Linked DNA regions of Casimicrobium huifangae. The protein of the gene in region 1 interacts with the protein of each later gene in a pairwise test. Links are inferred from orthologs where the notes say so. Each region holds a gene or a part of one and is shown in the gene's direction. Other genes may lie near its edges. The genes, in order: FKL89_RS01400 and FKL89_RS13000.

Region 1 (6,797 bases):
TTCCATCACCGGTGCCAACGCGGCGCAATTTGCCGTAGTGTCGGACGCGGTGACCGTCGCGGGCGGTCAAACGCGGCAGTTGCTGGTGCAGTTCCGGCCGGTGGGCTCCGGTGTACGCACGGCGTCGCTGAATTGCCCGCTGACATCAACCCCAGTGACGACGGTCTCACCGGCCACCGTGCAGGTGGCATTGGTCGGGTATGCCGGCGAGGAACCGAAGCCAAACTGTTACGACCTCGACGGTAACGGCACGGCTGCCGCAACCGTGGATGGCTTGCTGATCGTGCGCCAGATGCTCGGCATCACGGGCGCGGCAATCGGCCAAGGCATCACGCTGTCGGCACCACGCAACAGCCCGAAAAAGGCGCTTGCGTTTGCGAGAACGCAGTGCGGGCTGCCTGACTGAGGCCCGGCGTTGTCAGCAGCGGGTCATCCGATGCCTTCGGCACGGAAGGCCCAACCCGTGAAGCGCCGCTCAACAAGTGCAGTGATCGCATAGAGCGCAATGCCAAGCACGGCGAGCGCCGCCACACCGGCGAACACCAGCTCCACATTGAAGCCCGCCTGCGCGTCGAGCATCATCTTGCCAAGCCCCGAGTTGGCGCCGATGGTTTCTGACACCACCGAGCCGACGAAGGCGAGGGTGATGGCAACTTTCAGCGAGCCGAAAAAATACGGCATCGAGCGCGGAATGCCGACTTTGCGCACGACATCGAGCTTGCTGGCGCCGAGGGCGCGCAGTACATCTTGCAGCTCCGGCTCGGTGGTCGCCAGCCCCGTGGCGACGTTGACCACGATCGGGAAGAACGAGATCAGGAACGCCGTGAAGATGGCCGGAATGGTGCCGATGCCGAACCAGATGATGAGGATGGGCACCACCGCCACCTTCGGCACCGCGTTGAAGGCAATCATCACCGGGTAAAGCGCGCCGTAGATCAGTTTTGACCAGCCGATCGCGACGCCGAGCACGAGACCGAACACGATCGCGAGCCCAAACCCGAGCAGCGTAGTCATCAGTGTCTGCAGGCTGTTGTCCCGGATCGCAGGCCAGTACTGCACCAGCGCCTTCGCGACTGCGGAGGGCGTGGGCAACACCGTCGCTGGCAGGCTGAACAGCACGCAGGCGAGCTCCCACAGCAAAATCAGCGCAGCGGTGAAGGCGAGCGGGGCGAGGAGGTTTTCTTTCCAGTGTTTCATCGCTGACTCCTAGTGCTTGCCGATGTGTGAGCGCAGCTCATGCACCAGGTCCTGAAACGGCTTCTCGTAAGTGATCTCGAGATCACGCGGACGTGGTAGATCAATCGTCTGCACCTTCACAATCTTGCCCGGCCGGTCGCTCATCACGTACACGGTGTCGGCGAGGAACACGGCCTCGCGCAGGTCATGGGTGACCAGCATCGCGGTGACGCCGCGTGACTGGTGGATGTCACGCATCATGCACCACAGTTCCTCGCGAGTGAAGGCGTCAAGCGCGCCGAATGGTTCGTCAAGCATCAGGATTTCCGGCTCGTGGATCAGTGCGCGGCAGATGCTGGTGCGTTGCTGCATGCCACCGGAAAGTTGCCAGGGAAATTTTTCGGTGAAACCGCCGAGACCGACGGACGCGAGCAGCGCGCGCGCCTTGTCGCGATAGGCCGCTTTCTCGCGACCGATGCGCGAGCGGTGGGGCTCGACGATTTCCAGTGGCAGCAGCACGTTGTCTACCGCCGTGCGCCACGGCAGCAGATTGGCCGCCTGAAATGCCATGCCGACCTTGTTGATCGGCCCGGTCACCGCTTTGCCCTCGATGGTGAGCCGGCCTTCGGACGTTGGCTTGAGCCCGCTGATCAGCTTCATCATCGAGCTCTTGCCGCAACCCGAAGGCCCCACCACCGCGATGAATTCGCCCTTGTGAATGGTCAGCGTCAAATCGTCAACCGCTTTCACTGCCTGCTGGCCGTGGCCATACGTCATGCTCACGTGGTCGAGCACTACCAGCGGATCGCCCGCGTTCACCATCACACACTCCGCAATGTCTGTTTGGCCACGGCACGCAATTTGCGTACCGGAGCCATCGATCAACAAGACCTGACAAGACGGAGATTTCATGAAACGTCGCGCCCTGTTCGCAACGCTCACCCTCGGTGCGCTGTCGTCATTCGCCACGCTCGCGCCCACTGCGTTTGCCCAGACACCGATCAAGTTCGCCCTCGATTGGCGCTTCGAGGGGCCGGCGGCGCCCTATTTTGTGGCGCTCGACAAGGGCTACTACAAGGCCGAAGGGCTGGACGTGACTATCGACACTGGCAACGGTTCCACCGAGGCCATCAATCGTGCTGCATCGGGCGCGTATCAGTTCGTGTTTGGCGACATCAACACGCTGGTGCGCTTTCGTGACAAGCCCGAGAGCAAGAAACTCAAGGTTGTGGCGATGATTTACGACGCGCCGCCGTTCGCGATCGTGTCATTGAAGAAGGCTGGCATCAGCAAACCGAAAGACCTGGAAGGGAAGACGCTCGGCGCGCCCGCCGCCGACGGTGCCTACGCGCAGTGGCCGGCCTTCGTGAAGAAGAACGGCATCGACGCCAGCAAAGTGAAGATCGAAAACGTCGGCTTCCCGGTGCGTGAGCCGATGCTTGTTGAAGGCAAGGTGGACGCCATCACCGGCTTCTCGTTCTCGTCGTACATGAATCTGCGCGGTCGCGGTATCGCTCAGGACGATATCCACGTGATGTTGATGCGCAACCTCGGACTGGAGCTTTACGGCAACGGCATCATCGTTGACAGCGAATACGCGGCGAAGAACCCGAAGATCGTGCAGGGCTTTGTCAGGGCCACCCTCAAGGGCTGGCAGGACGCGATTGCCGACCCGAAGGGCGCGATTGCCTCGCTGATGAAGCGGAACTCGATCCTGAACGACGGCCAGGAATTCGTGCGCTTCAAGATGGCGATTGACCAGAACGTGCTGACACCCGAAGTGCGCGCCAACGGCATCGGCGGCGTCGACATGAAGCGCCTGGCGCGTTCAATCGAGCAGATCGGCGAGGGCTTCAAGTTCAGCAACAAACCGAAGGCGGAAGACATCTTCGACGCAAGCTATCTGCCGGCGAAACCGGAGCGTACAATCAAGCAATAGCTTTTCGGAAGATTGGCGTCCGAATGCGGCATGGCCGCCGAAATTGCAGAAAGTTGACTTTAGCCATTAATAGGTGTCAAGCCCGCATCAAATAAGCGCTTTCTGAAAAAGCCAATGACGATTCATGCCTTCGTCATGGCCGGTAGAATGACGTCATGAACAAGCTTCTTGATGTCGCCGAATACATGCACTTGGTCGGGCGCTCCGCCCGCTCGGCCGCGCGGGTGATCGCCCGCGCCAGCACCGCCAGCAAAAACGCCGCCCTGCTGGAGATCGCCGCCACCATCGAGAAGCGCGAAGCCCACATCCTGGAAGAAAACGCTGCCGACGTGCGTGACGCCAAGAAGGCCGATCTCACCCCGGCGCTGATCGACCGATTGACGCTGACCCCGAAGTCCGTTGCTGCCATGGCCGAGGGCCTGCGCCAGATCGCGCAATTGCCCGACCCGGTGGGCGCCATCGACGGAATGCGTACGCGGCCATCGGGCATTCAGGTCGGCAAGATGCGGGTGCCGCTCGGCGTCATCGGCATCATCTACGAATCGCGCCCGAACGTGACGGCCGATGCCGCTGGACTTTGCCTGAAAAGCGGCAACGCGGTCATCCTGCGTGGCGGTAGCGAGGCTGCGCGATCCAATCAGGCGATCGCCGGCTGCATCGACGCCGGCCTCAAGGCCGCCAAATTGCCGGAGACGGCGGTGCAAGTGATCGAAACCACCGACCGTGCGGCGGTGGGGGAAATGATCACCCGCCCGGAATACATCGACGTCATCATTCCGCGCGGTGGCAAAGGCCTGATTGAACGCATCGCGGCCGACGCCAAGGTGCCGGTGATCAAGCACCTCGACGGCAATTGCCATGTGTATGTGGACGAGCATGCCGACCTCGACAAGTCGGTGCGCATCGCGGACAACGCGAAAACCCGTCGCTACGGTGTCTGTGGCGCGATGGAGTCACTGCTGGTGCACGAGGCGCGCATTCATGACGTGCTGCCGCGCATTGCCAAGGTTTTTGCCGACAAGGGCGTGGAGATGCGCGGCTGTGAACGTACCCGCAGCGCGCTTGCCGCGTTCGATGTAAAGGCAGCCAGCGAGGAAGACTGGTCAACTGAATATCTCGCGCCAATCGTCTCGATCAAGGTCGTGGCCGATCTCGATGCGGCCATCTCGCACATCGAGCAATATGGCTCGCACCACACCGACAGCATCGTCACCGAGCATTGGAGCCACGCCCAGCGCTTCCTGCGCGAGGTGGATTCGGCGAGCGTCATGGTCAATGCCAGCACGCAATTCGCCGATGGCTTTGAATACGGCCTCGGCGCCGAGATCGGCATCTCGACCGACAAGCTGCACGCGCGCGGGCCCGTCGGGCTCGAGGGGCTCACTACGCAGAAGTATGTGGTGCTGGGTGATGGTAGTGTGAGGGCCTGAACGGCACGCCAATGTTGACCTGGAGCCTGCAGAACGTGCCAACCAGTGCTGGCACCTGCCACGGCTGCGGTGCCGCTGGCACCCTGCACGCCCACGTAAAGACGGCGCACCAGGCGGACGCTGGTACCGACTGCATTTTCGACCGCTGCAGCAATTGCGGTAGCCTCTCGCTACGTGGGCAAATGATTGCCTTCGAACATCTCTACGACACGGACGAGGCATTGTTCGTGCGCAGCTATGTGGAGAGCAGTGGTGGCCTGTGGGAGATGCTGTGGCCGGTTGCGTTGCTGGCCGATGCTCGCGATCGGTCATTTCTGGAGGTGGGCTGCGGCTTCGGTTTCACCGTCGACTGGTGGCACCGGTGCATGAATGCAGACGCCATCGGCTGCGATCCGGCGATCTACTCAGCCGTGGGGCGCAAGCTGCTCGGATCGCACATCCATAACGCCCTGCTTGCTGATGTCCCGGAAGCGCGTGGTCGCCAGTTTGACCTGATTTATGCCAGCGAGGTGATCGAACACGTCGACAATCCGGTGGCGTTTGTACATGAGCTGGCCGCGCGCCTGACGCCGCGTGGCGTGTTGGTGCTGACGACTCCGGCGGCTGAATTTGTCGCACCCGAAAACTCGGATCACACAGTGACGGCTGCTTTGGCGCCGGGCTTCCATGGCGTGCTTTTCTCGGAAAAGCAGCTCGGTGCCCTGATGCGGCAGAGCGGTTTCGCCTGCGTTGAAACCCGGCGGTACAACGAGCGTCTGGTGTGCTGGTGCAGTGCCGAACCGGTCAGGTTCCTCGGCGGCGCCGACGCGGCGCTGCCGGTTTATTTTGGTTATCTCGCCGATATCGTCAACCGGTTGCAGGTGCTGCAAAGTACCGACAAAGACATCGACTCACAGCGAATCAGTCTGCGCGCCGGAGCGGCCTATCGTCTGTACAAGGAACTGGTGCTGCGTGGGCAAGTAGCGGAAGCGCGTAAGTGGCGGCACGCAGCCCACCGTGACCTGCTGCTGGAGCATCGAACGGGATCGTCGACCGAAGCTGCTGTCGACGCGTTCCTGGCAACCGCCGACGGCTCCTTTGAGACATTCGTGGCTGGCGCCCGTCTTTACCTGCCGCAACTCTGCTTTGTCGAGGGGCAGGTTGCGGAACGCGAAGGCGATGTCGCGTCTGCGGCACGCTGGTACCGTCGCTGCGAAGCAGCCACACGCTGGATTGTTGCCGGCAGCCGGCTGGGCAACATTGAGGCATCGGCCTTCGTGTGGTCGGCGATAGCGGGACTGGTGAGAACTTTCGCCGCTGGCAAGCAACTGCAGGAACTTCAAGGCGCAGCCATGGCAATAGCATTTGCCGTGATCCGGCGCGACTCGCCATATGCATCGGTACCCGATCCGGTGACTGCGGCCAACGGCTTGCTGCAGGCGTTCGCGGCGATGCAGGAAAGTGGCGGTAATCACTTTTCGGGGTTGATCGAAGCAATGCAGCAGCAGAATGTTCCGCCGCATCCGCTGCTGTCCGCCGCTATTGCACTCGCGCGAGCTCGCCATGCGCAGGACATACTTGCTGACCAGGCACTCGCAGGTCGTATCGCGGATGACGCTCGCAAGGCGCTCGACCTGCAGGCGGAAACTCCGGCCGGACGCTGGCTTGGCGCGGACGTCACTGCCAGCCTGCGGCAGGCGCTGACACGCTATGTTCCGACACCAGCGAGCTTCTCCTCGTTGTTCGCACGTTGAGCGACCCGGTGGAGCTGGACAGTACTGCCTTCCGGGGCGCGCGCCGCGTGATGCTGCTGGCGGACGGCCTGATCGCCACGACGGAAATTGTGCGGCGAATGCTGGTACGAGCTGGATTCGAACCAGTCGTGGTGACGCCAGAGACACTCGCGTCGAATCGCCCCTTTTCCCCGCTGGTCATCTCTCGGCTGGCATTGCCCCGTTGCGGCTGGCTCCCCCAATACCTGCGTACTCATGGCGTCGGATACGCGTACTTCCTGGATGACAACTTGTTCGAGATTGATAGCAGGCAGGATCCATACAACGCCGCGTATTTCCGGCGAGCGGGCGTGCGCGACACCCTGTCAACATTTCTGTTGAATGCGCAGGTCGTGTGGGTACAGTCGCCGCCGCTGGCCACCTACTTGCGCGAACAGTTTTCGTCTACTGCGGTGAGCCAGATCAATGCGGGGGTGGACACCGACCTTTTCGAGGCAGCCAGGCAGCGCGCGACGACCGCCGACAAAGAAGGGGATGCAT
Region 2 (6,919 bases), 2.6 Mb from region 1 along the record:
CTCGAAGCCGATGTGGTCACCCTGGCGCTCGCCTACGACATTGATGCACTCTACGAAAACGGCAAGCTGCTGCCGCAGGACTGGCAGAAACGACTGCCGAACAATGCGTCACCTTACACCTCGACCATCGTATTTTTGGTGCGCAAGGGCAACCCGAAGAAGATCAAGGACTGGAACGACCTCGCGCGCCCCGGTGTTGAGGTGATCACGCCGAACCCGAAGACATCCGGCGGTGCGCGCTGGAATTACCTGGCAGCATGGGCCTATGCGCTCAGGCAACCGGGCGGTGATGAGGCCAAAGCGCGGGCCTTCACCAAATCGATCTTCGACAACGTGAAAGTGCTCGATTCCGGCGCTCGCGGCGCCACCACCACCTTCGTGGAACGCGGCATTGGTGACGTGCTGATTGCCTGGGAAAACGAGGCCTATCTCGCCATCAAGGAGCTTGGGCCTGACAAATTCGAACTGGTCACACCGTCGCTCTCGATCCTGGCTGAACCGCCGGTGAGTGTGGTCGACAAAGTGGTGGACAAGCGCGGCACCCGCAAACAGGCGCAGGCGTATCTCGAGTTCATCTACACCCCGGAAGGCCAGCAGATTGCCGCCAAACACTACTACCGGCCACGTGACGCCAAGGTGGCCGCGCAATTCGCCAAGCAGTTTGCGCCGGTCAAACTGGTGACCATCGACGAAGTGTTCGGCGGCTGGCAGAAAGCACAAAAGACGCATTTCGCCGACGGCGGCGTGTTTGACCAGATCGCGGCGCGCAAGTAGTAACTCGCTACCGCAACCCCTGCTCAACGCCAATCGCATGAAGTCGACGACGCTCATCATCCCGGGCCTCTATGGCAGCGGCCCGGGCCACTGGCAAAGCTGGATGGAGTCGCGCATCGAAGGTGCGCACCGCGTGCAGCAGGCGGACTGGGCCATCGCGTCACTCGATGCCTGGTCGGCCCGTGTCGGTGCAGCGATTGACGACGCCGTGGGCGCTGTCTGGCTGGTCGCCCACAGCTTCGGTTGCCTCGCGGCGGTGGCGGCACTTGCTCAGCGAAGCGATCCGGAGGACCGCGTCGCCGGCATGCTGCTGGTGGCACCCGCCAACCCGGAGCGCTTCGGACCACGAGGGCTGCTGACCAGCGGTGGCTCGTCGGTCACCCAAACCACCGACCTGAAAGACACCATCACCGCACTGCTCCCGCACCGACGTCTCGGAGTCCCCGCCGTCGTGGTGGCAAGCAGCAACGATCCCTGGATGCGGCTGACGGCCGCCTCCGTCTGGGCCGACCGCTGGGGTGCGCAGTTCGAATGCATCGGTCGCGCCGGGCATATCAATGTCGAGTCGGGTCACGGCCCCTGGCCGCAAGGCCTTGCGGTACTTGAGCGGTTGCGGCACGCACACGGAAACGAACCACTTGGCCACATCGAGGCGGTTGACACTGGGTATTCGCACGCACATGGCCAGCGTGGCGAGCGGATGTTGGCGCGGCAGTGGTTTGGATGAACTGTCGCTTGCTTATGCGAAATATGCATACGCTAGTACCAATTCAGTACGTTGGCAATCGCTCAAACAGATCTAACTTTTCATCTTCATCGCCGCAGTTTCCATGACCGCCAGCACCTCCGCACTACGTCCTTGGACGTCAATCCGACGACAGTCCTCTCCAAAAAATGTTGCCCTCGCTGCCATACACCGCATACCGCGTCGGCGATCGGCGCAACGCGTGCTTCCGGGCTTCTCACTGTCGCTTGGTATCACGTTGACTTATCTGTCGCTGGTAGTCCTCATTCCGCTGCTGACACTATTTCTGAAGACTGCGCAGTTATCGTGGCCCCAATTCTGGGAAGCAGTTGCTGCGCCACGGGTGGTTGCTACCTACCTGCTGAGCTTTGGTGCAGCACTGGCCGCCGCGTTACTCAATGCAGCATTTGGCTTGCTGCTTGCGTGGGTACTCGTCCGATACAACTTTCCCGGTCGCAAGCTGATTGACACCCTGGTGGATCTTCCTTTCGCGCTGCCCACTGCTGTGGCCGGCATCGCGCTGACAGCTCTCTATTCGAAGAACGGCTGGCTCGGCAGCCTGCTTGAACCGCTTGGGGTCAAAGTGGCGTTCACACCATTGGGTGTGTTTGTGGCGCTCGTTTTTATCGGTCTGCCCTTTGTGGTGCGAACCGTGCAGCCGGTGCTTGAGGACCACGACGCGGAATTTGAGGAAGCCGCTGCAAGTCTCGGTGCGTCTCGTCTGCGCACCTTTGCGCAAGTCATATTTCCGGCGGTGCTTCCCGCGCTACTCACCGGCTTCGCGCTGGCGTTCGCCCGGGCAGTCGGAGAGTATGGGTCGGTGATCTTCATCGCCGGCAATATGCCGTATGTGTCCGAGATCACTCCGCTGATCATCATCACCAAACTTGAACAATATGACTATCGCGGTGCCACTGCGGTGGCAGTGGTGATGCTGTTTTTCTCGTTTGTGCTGTTGCTGGCGATCAATCTGCTGCAGGCGTGGAGCGCGCGCCGCTCCGGGAGACAACCATGAACGGCCTGTTTGCGGCCGGGCATCGCTATGGCCGCTTCGAGACACGCGCAGCTACCCGTGATCCGGCATGGGTGAAGTGGACGCTAGTCGGGCTCGGCGTCAGTTACTTCGCGCTGTTTCTGCTGCTGCCGCTGATCTCCGTCTTTGCCGAAGCACTGCGCAAGGGATGGGAAGTCTACTTCGCAGCCATCGTCGAACCCGATGCGATTGCTTCGATCAAACTCACTCTGCTGGCAGCTGCCATTGCAGTGCCGCTCAATGTGGTCTTCGGTGTCGCCGCGGCGTGGGCGGTTGCCAAATTTGACTTTCGCGGAAAGCAGATCTTGATCACACTGATTGATCTGCCGTTCTCGGTGTCCCCGGTGGTCGCCGGGCTGATTTACGTGCTGGTCTTCGGCCTGAACGGCTGGTTCGGCGGCTGGCTGCGTGAGCACGACATCAAGATCATTTTCGCCGTGCCGGGCATTGTGCTGGCAACCGTATTCGTTACGGTTCCTTTTGTGGCGCGCGAATTGATCCCGCTGATGCAGGCGCAGGGCAAGGAAGAGGAAGAAGCTGCCGTGGTGCTTGGCGCCTCCGGCTGGCGCGTGTTCTGGCAGGTGACGCTGCCCAACGTGAAGTGGGGACTGCTCTACGGCGTGATCCTGTGCAACGCCCGAGCGATGGGCGAATTTGGCGCCGTGTCGGTGGTGTCCGGGCACATTCGCGGGCTCACCAACACCATGCCGCTGCACATCGAAATTCTCTACAACGAATACCAGTTTGCCGCGGCCTTCGCGGTTGCTTCGCTCCTCGCCCTGCTGGCACTCGTAACCCTCATTCTCAAAACTTTCGTTGAGTGGCGCCAGGCGAAGGCCATCGCTGCCGCACAAGAGGACGCCCATTCATGAGCATTCGCGTTGAACACCTGCAAAAATCCTTCGGTACCTTTCAGGCGCTGAAGGATGTGTCGCTGGACTTTCCGACCGGCGAGCTGGTCGCCCTGCTGGGCCCGTCGGGCTGCGGCAAGACAACCCTGCTGCGAATCATCGCCGGACTCGAGACGGCGGATAGCGGTCGCGTCTGGCTTGACGGCGATGACGCCTCCGACACCCATGTGCGTGAACGCCAAGTCGGCTTCGTGTTCCAGCACTACGCGCTGTTCCGGCACATGACCGTGTTTGACAACGTGGCCTTCGGCCTGCGCGCCCGTCCACGCAAGACACGGCCGGCAGAGAGTGAAATCAGGCGAAAGGTGCACCAACTGCTGGAGCTGGTGCAGCTTGACTGGGCCGGTGACCGCTTCCCTGCGCAACTCTCGGGCGGCCAGCGCCAGCGCATCGCGCTTGCCCGCGCGCTCGCCGTCGAGCCGCGCGTGCTGCTGCTCGACGAGCCCTTTGGTGCGCTCGATGCCAAGGTGCGCAAGGAACTGCGCCGCTGGCTGCGTCGCCTGCATGACGAACTGCACGTGACCTCCGTCTTTGTGACCCATGATCAGGATGAGGCGGTGGAAGTGTCCGACCGCATTGTGCTGATCAACCAGGGGCAGGTCGAACAAGTCGGCGCACCGGACGAGGTGTACCGCAATCCTGCGTCGTCTTTCGTCTACAGCTTCCTCGGTTCAGCCAACCGCTTCCCTCTTGCCGGCAGCGATTCCGCCGTGGGTTACGCGCGCCCGCACGAGACCACCATTGTCACTGATCTCGGCCTTGCCGGTAACGCTGGCGTTGCCGCGCGTGTGAGTCGCATTCATGCCTTCGGTAGCTCCGCACGCGTTGAGTTGCAGGCGCAACACCTGACCGACAGCAAGGCTGCGCCGCAGTACTACGAAGTCGAGCTGACGCGGCAGGAGTTTGAGGCGCTGCAGTTGACCGAAGGCCGACCGGTGCATCTGGTGCCGGCAAAGCTGCGCTCGTTCGATCTGGCGAAAGCGGCCTGACACCCAAGCACACCAATTTCCCCATGAACTTTCAGCAACTCCGCATCATTCGCGAAACCGTCCGTCAGAACTTCAATCTGACCGAGGTCGGCAATGCGCTCTTCACTTCACAGTCGGGTGTCAGCAAGCACATCAAGGATCTCGAAGACGAGCTCGGCGTCGAGCTTTTCGTGCGCAAGGGCAAGCGTCTCACCGGGCTGACGGATCCCGGTCGCGAGCTGGTGACAATCGTGGAGCGTCTGCTGCTGGATGCGAAGAACATCAAGCATCTCGCAGCGCAGTACGCCAATCGCGATGAAGGCCAACTCACCATTGCCACCACACATACGCAGGCGCGCTACGCGCTGCCACGAGTGGTAGCGGAGTTCCGTAAAGCCTTCCCGAAAGTCCATCTGGCCCTGCATCAGGGCAGTCCGGCAGAGACGCTGGCGCTGCTGCTTGAAGGCAAGGCAGATATTGGCGTTGCCACTGAAGCCCTGGCTGACGAGCCAGAGCTGGCGACGTTTCCGTTCTACGCCTGGCACCATGCGGTGGTGGTACCGGCTGGGCATCCACTGGCTGCGGCGCAGCCTCTGAACTTGCGGGCAATTGCCGACTACCCGATCATTACGTATCACGAGGGGTTTACCGGGCGCGCGCGCATCGACCAGACTTTCGCTGCAGCGGCGCTCGACCCCGACGTGGTGTTGTCGGCACTCGACGCCGATGTGATTAAAACCTACGTCGAACTGGAACTGGGCATCGGCATCATCGCATCCGGTGCCTTCAACGAGGCCAAAGATCGTGGCCTGGCATTGCTCAATGCTGATCACCTGTTCCCGGCCAACGTGACGCGCATCGCGGTACGTCGTGGCCACTATCTGCGCGATTTCGCCTACAAATTCATCGAGCTGTGCGCGCCGTCACTGACGCGCAGTGTCGTGCAATCCGGCGTTACGCCTCGGGCTGAGGAAGCGGCGATCTAGGCGTCCACCTTGACGTTGGCTTCCTTCACGACGCGCGCCCACTTCACCCGCTCGGCGCGCATGAAGTCGGCAAACTGTTGCGCCGTACCGCCGCCGTCTTCAGCACCCACTGCATTGAGGCGCTCCTTGACGTCCGGCATCGCCATCGCAGTGTTGATGTCGCGATTGATCCGCTGCACGAGGTCGGACGCCATGCGAGCTGGCCCAATCATGCCGTACCACGTCGTGGCCTCAAAACCGGGATAGCCGCTCTCCGCAACAGTCGGCAGATCCGGATAGGACGCCGAGCGCTTGGTGCGGGTCTGCGCAACTGCGTGCACCTTGCCGCCCTTGACATGTGGCGTCACCGCCGCCATGGTGTCGAACGAATAGTTAATCTGGCCGCCCATCAGATCTGTCAACAGTGGGGCACTGCCTTTGTACGGCACGTGCAGCACATCGACGCCTGCCGCAACCTTGAACAGCTCCAGCGCCAGATGCTGCGCGCTACCGCTGCCCGCAGAGCCGAATGACAGCGTGCCGGGCTTTGCCTTTGCGAGCGCAACGATGTCCTTCAGCGTCTTCGCCGGTGCATTCGGGTGGCAGATCAGCACGTTCGGCGTCACGCCCACCAGCGCCAATGGAGAGAAATCGGTCTCCGCGTTGTAGGGCATCTTCGGATTCAGCGCCGGGCCAATGCCATGCGAATTGATATGGCCCATCAGCAGCGTCAGGCCATCCGTCGACTTGGCCACCACGTCGGCCGCAAGCACACCGGCAACGCCAGCACGGTTCTCGACGATGACCTGCTGCCCCCACATGGTCGTGAGCTTGGGCGCCAGCACACGGGCAAGTGCATCGGTACCACCGCCCGGCGGAAAGCCCACAACGATCTTGACCGGCCCCTGTGGCCAGGTACCTTGTGCCCATAGCGCGCCGCTACCGGCGAGCGGTGCTGCGGCGAGCGCCTTGATCAATTGGCGGCGGGTGGTATTGGGTTTGTTCATCGTTGTCCTTAGTTCCGGGTTGGTGCGCGGGTGGTAGCCGCCTGCTTCTGAAGTTCAGCCATCGCTGCAACTACGCCGCTCCCCTTGAGCGAGACGCCCGCCATGGCGAGCCCCATCTCGACCGCGCAGATCGTACCCATCAGCGACACATCATTGCATTCGCCAAGATGACCAATGCGGAACATCTTGCTCTTCACCTTGCCGAGACCCGTGCCCAACGAGGCATCAAAGCGGTCATAGATGATCTTGCGCACGGCGTCGGCATCGACACCGTCGGGCATCATGACACCGGTCAGCACTGGCGAATAGACGGCCGGATCAGCGCACTGGATCTCCAGACCCCAGGCGTTCACCGCAGCACGGCAGGCGCGCGCCAGACGTTGATGTCGGGCGAAGACGTTGTCGAGCCCCTCGCCGAGGATCATGTCGAGCGCCTCATGCAGGCCGTACAGCATATTGGTGCTCGGTGTGTACGGGAAGTATCCGGTCTTGTTGAACTCCAGCATCTCGTCCCAA

The links.
Region 2: the proteins of FKL89_RS01400 (region 1) and FKL89_RS13000 interact in binary tests that used the Escherichia coli proteins (3 or more experiments, as listed by UniProt). The link is inferred for Casimicrobium huifangae from one-to-one orthologs.

The regions. Positions count from the first base shown.
Region 1 is NZ_CP041352.1:304,831-311,627, forward strand. The notes cover bases 2,530-5,407. They hold FKL89_RS01400 (glutamate-5-semialdehyde dehydrogenase), read left to right. Parts: upstream 2,530-3,270; coding sequence 3,271-4,545; downstream 4,546-5,407. Other genes in these bases: FKL89_RS01395 (ABC transporter substrate-binding protein), read left to right, coding at 2,530-3,115; FKL89_RS01405 (class I SAM-dependent methyltransferase), read left to right, coding at 4,557-5,407. Outside these bases: FKL89_RS01380 (hypothetical protein), read left to right, coding at 1-406; FKL89_RS01385 (ABC transporter permease), read right to left, coding at 430-1,197; FKL89_RS01390 (ABC transporter ATP-binding protein), read right to left, coding at 1,207-1,998; more of FKL89_RS01395, read left to right, coding at 2,087-2,529; more of FKL89_RS01405, read left to right, coding at 5,408-6,278; FKL89_RS01410 (glycosyltransferase), read left to right, coding at 6,275-6,797. UniProt on the Escherichia coli protein: Catalyzes the NADPH-dependent reduction of L-glutamate 5-phosphate into L-glutamate 5-semialdehyde and phosphate. The product spontaneously undergoes cyclization to form 1-pyrroline-5-carboxylate.
Region 2 is NZ_CP041352.1:2,874,504-2,881,422, forward strand. What follows is about bases 2,437-5,436. They hold FKL89_RS13000 (sulfate/molybdate ABC transporter ATP-binding protein), read left to right. Parts: upstream 2,437-3,420; coding sequence 3,421-4,452; downstream 4,453-5,436. Other genes in these bases: cysT (sulfate ABC transporter permease subunit CysT), read left to right, coding at 2,437-2,534; cysW (sulfate ABC transporter permease subunit CysW), read left to right, coding at 2,531-3,424; FKL89_RS13005 (CysB family HTH-type transcriptional regulator), read left to right, coding at 4,476-5,417; FKL89_RS13010 (Bug family tripartite tricarboxylate transporter substrate binding protein), read right to left, coding at 5,414-5,436. In the rest of the region: FKL89_RS12980 (sulfate ABC transporter substrate-binding protein), read left to right, coding at 1-774; FKL89_RS12985 (RBBP9/YdeN family alpha/beta hydrolase), read left to right, coding at 812-1,501; more of cysT, read left to right, coding at 1,605-2,436; more of FKL89_RS13010, read right to left, coding at 5,437-6,403; FKL89_RS13015 (pyridoxal-phosphate-dependent aminotransferase family protein), read right to left, coding at 6,412-6,919. UniProt on the Escherichia coli protein: Part of the ABC transporter complex CysAWTP involved in sulfate/thiosulfate import. Responsible for energy coupling to the transport system.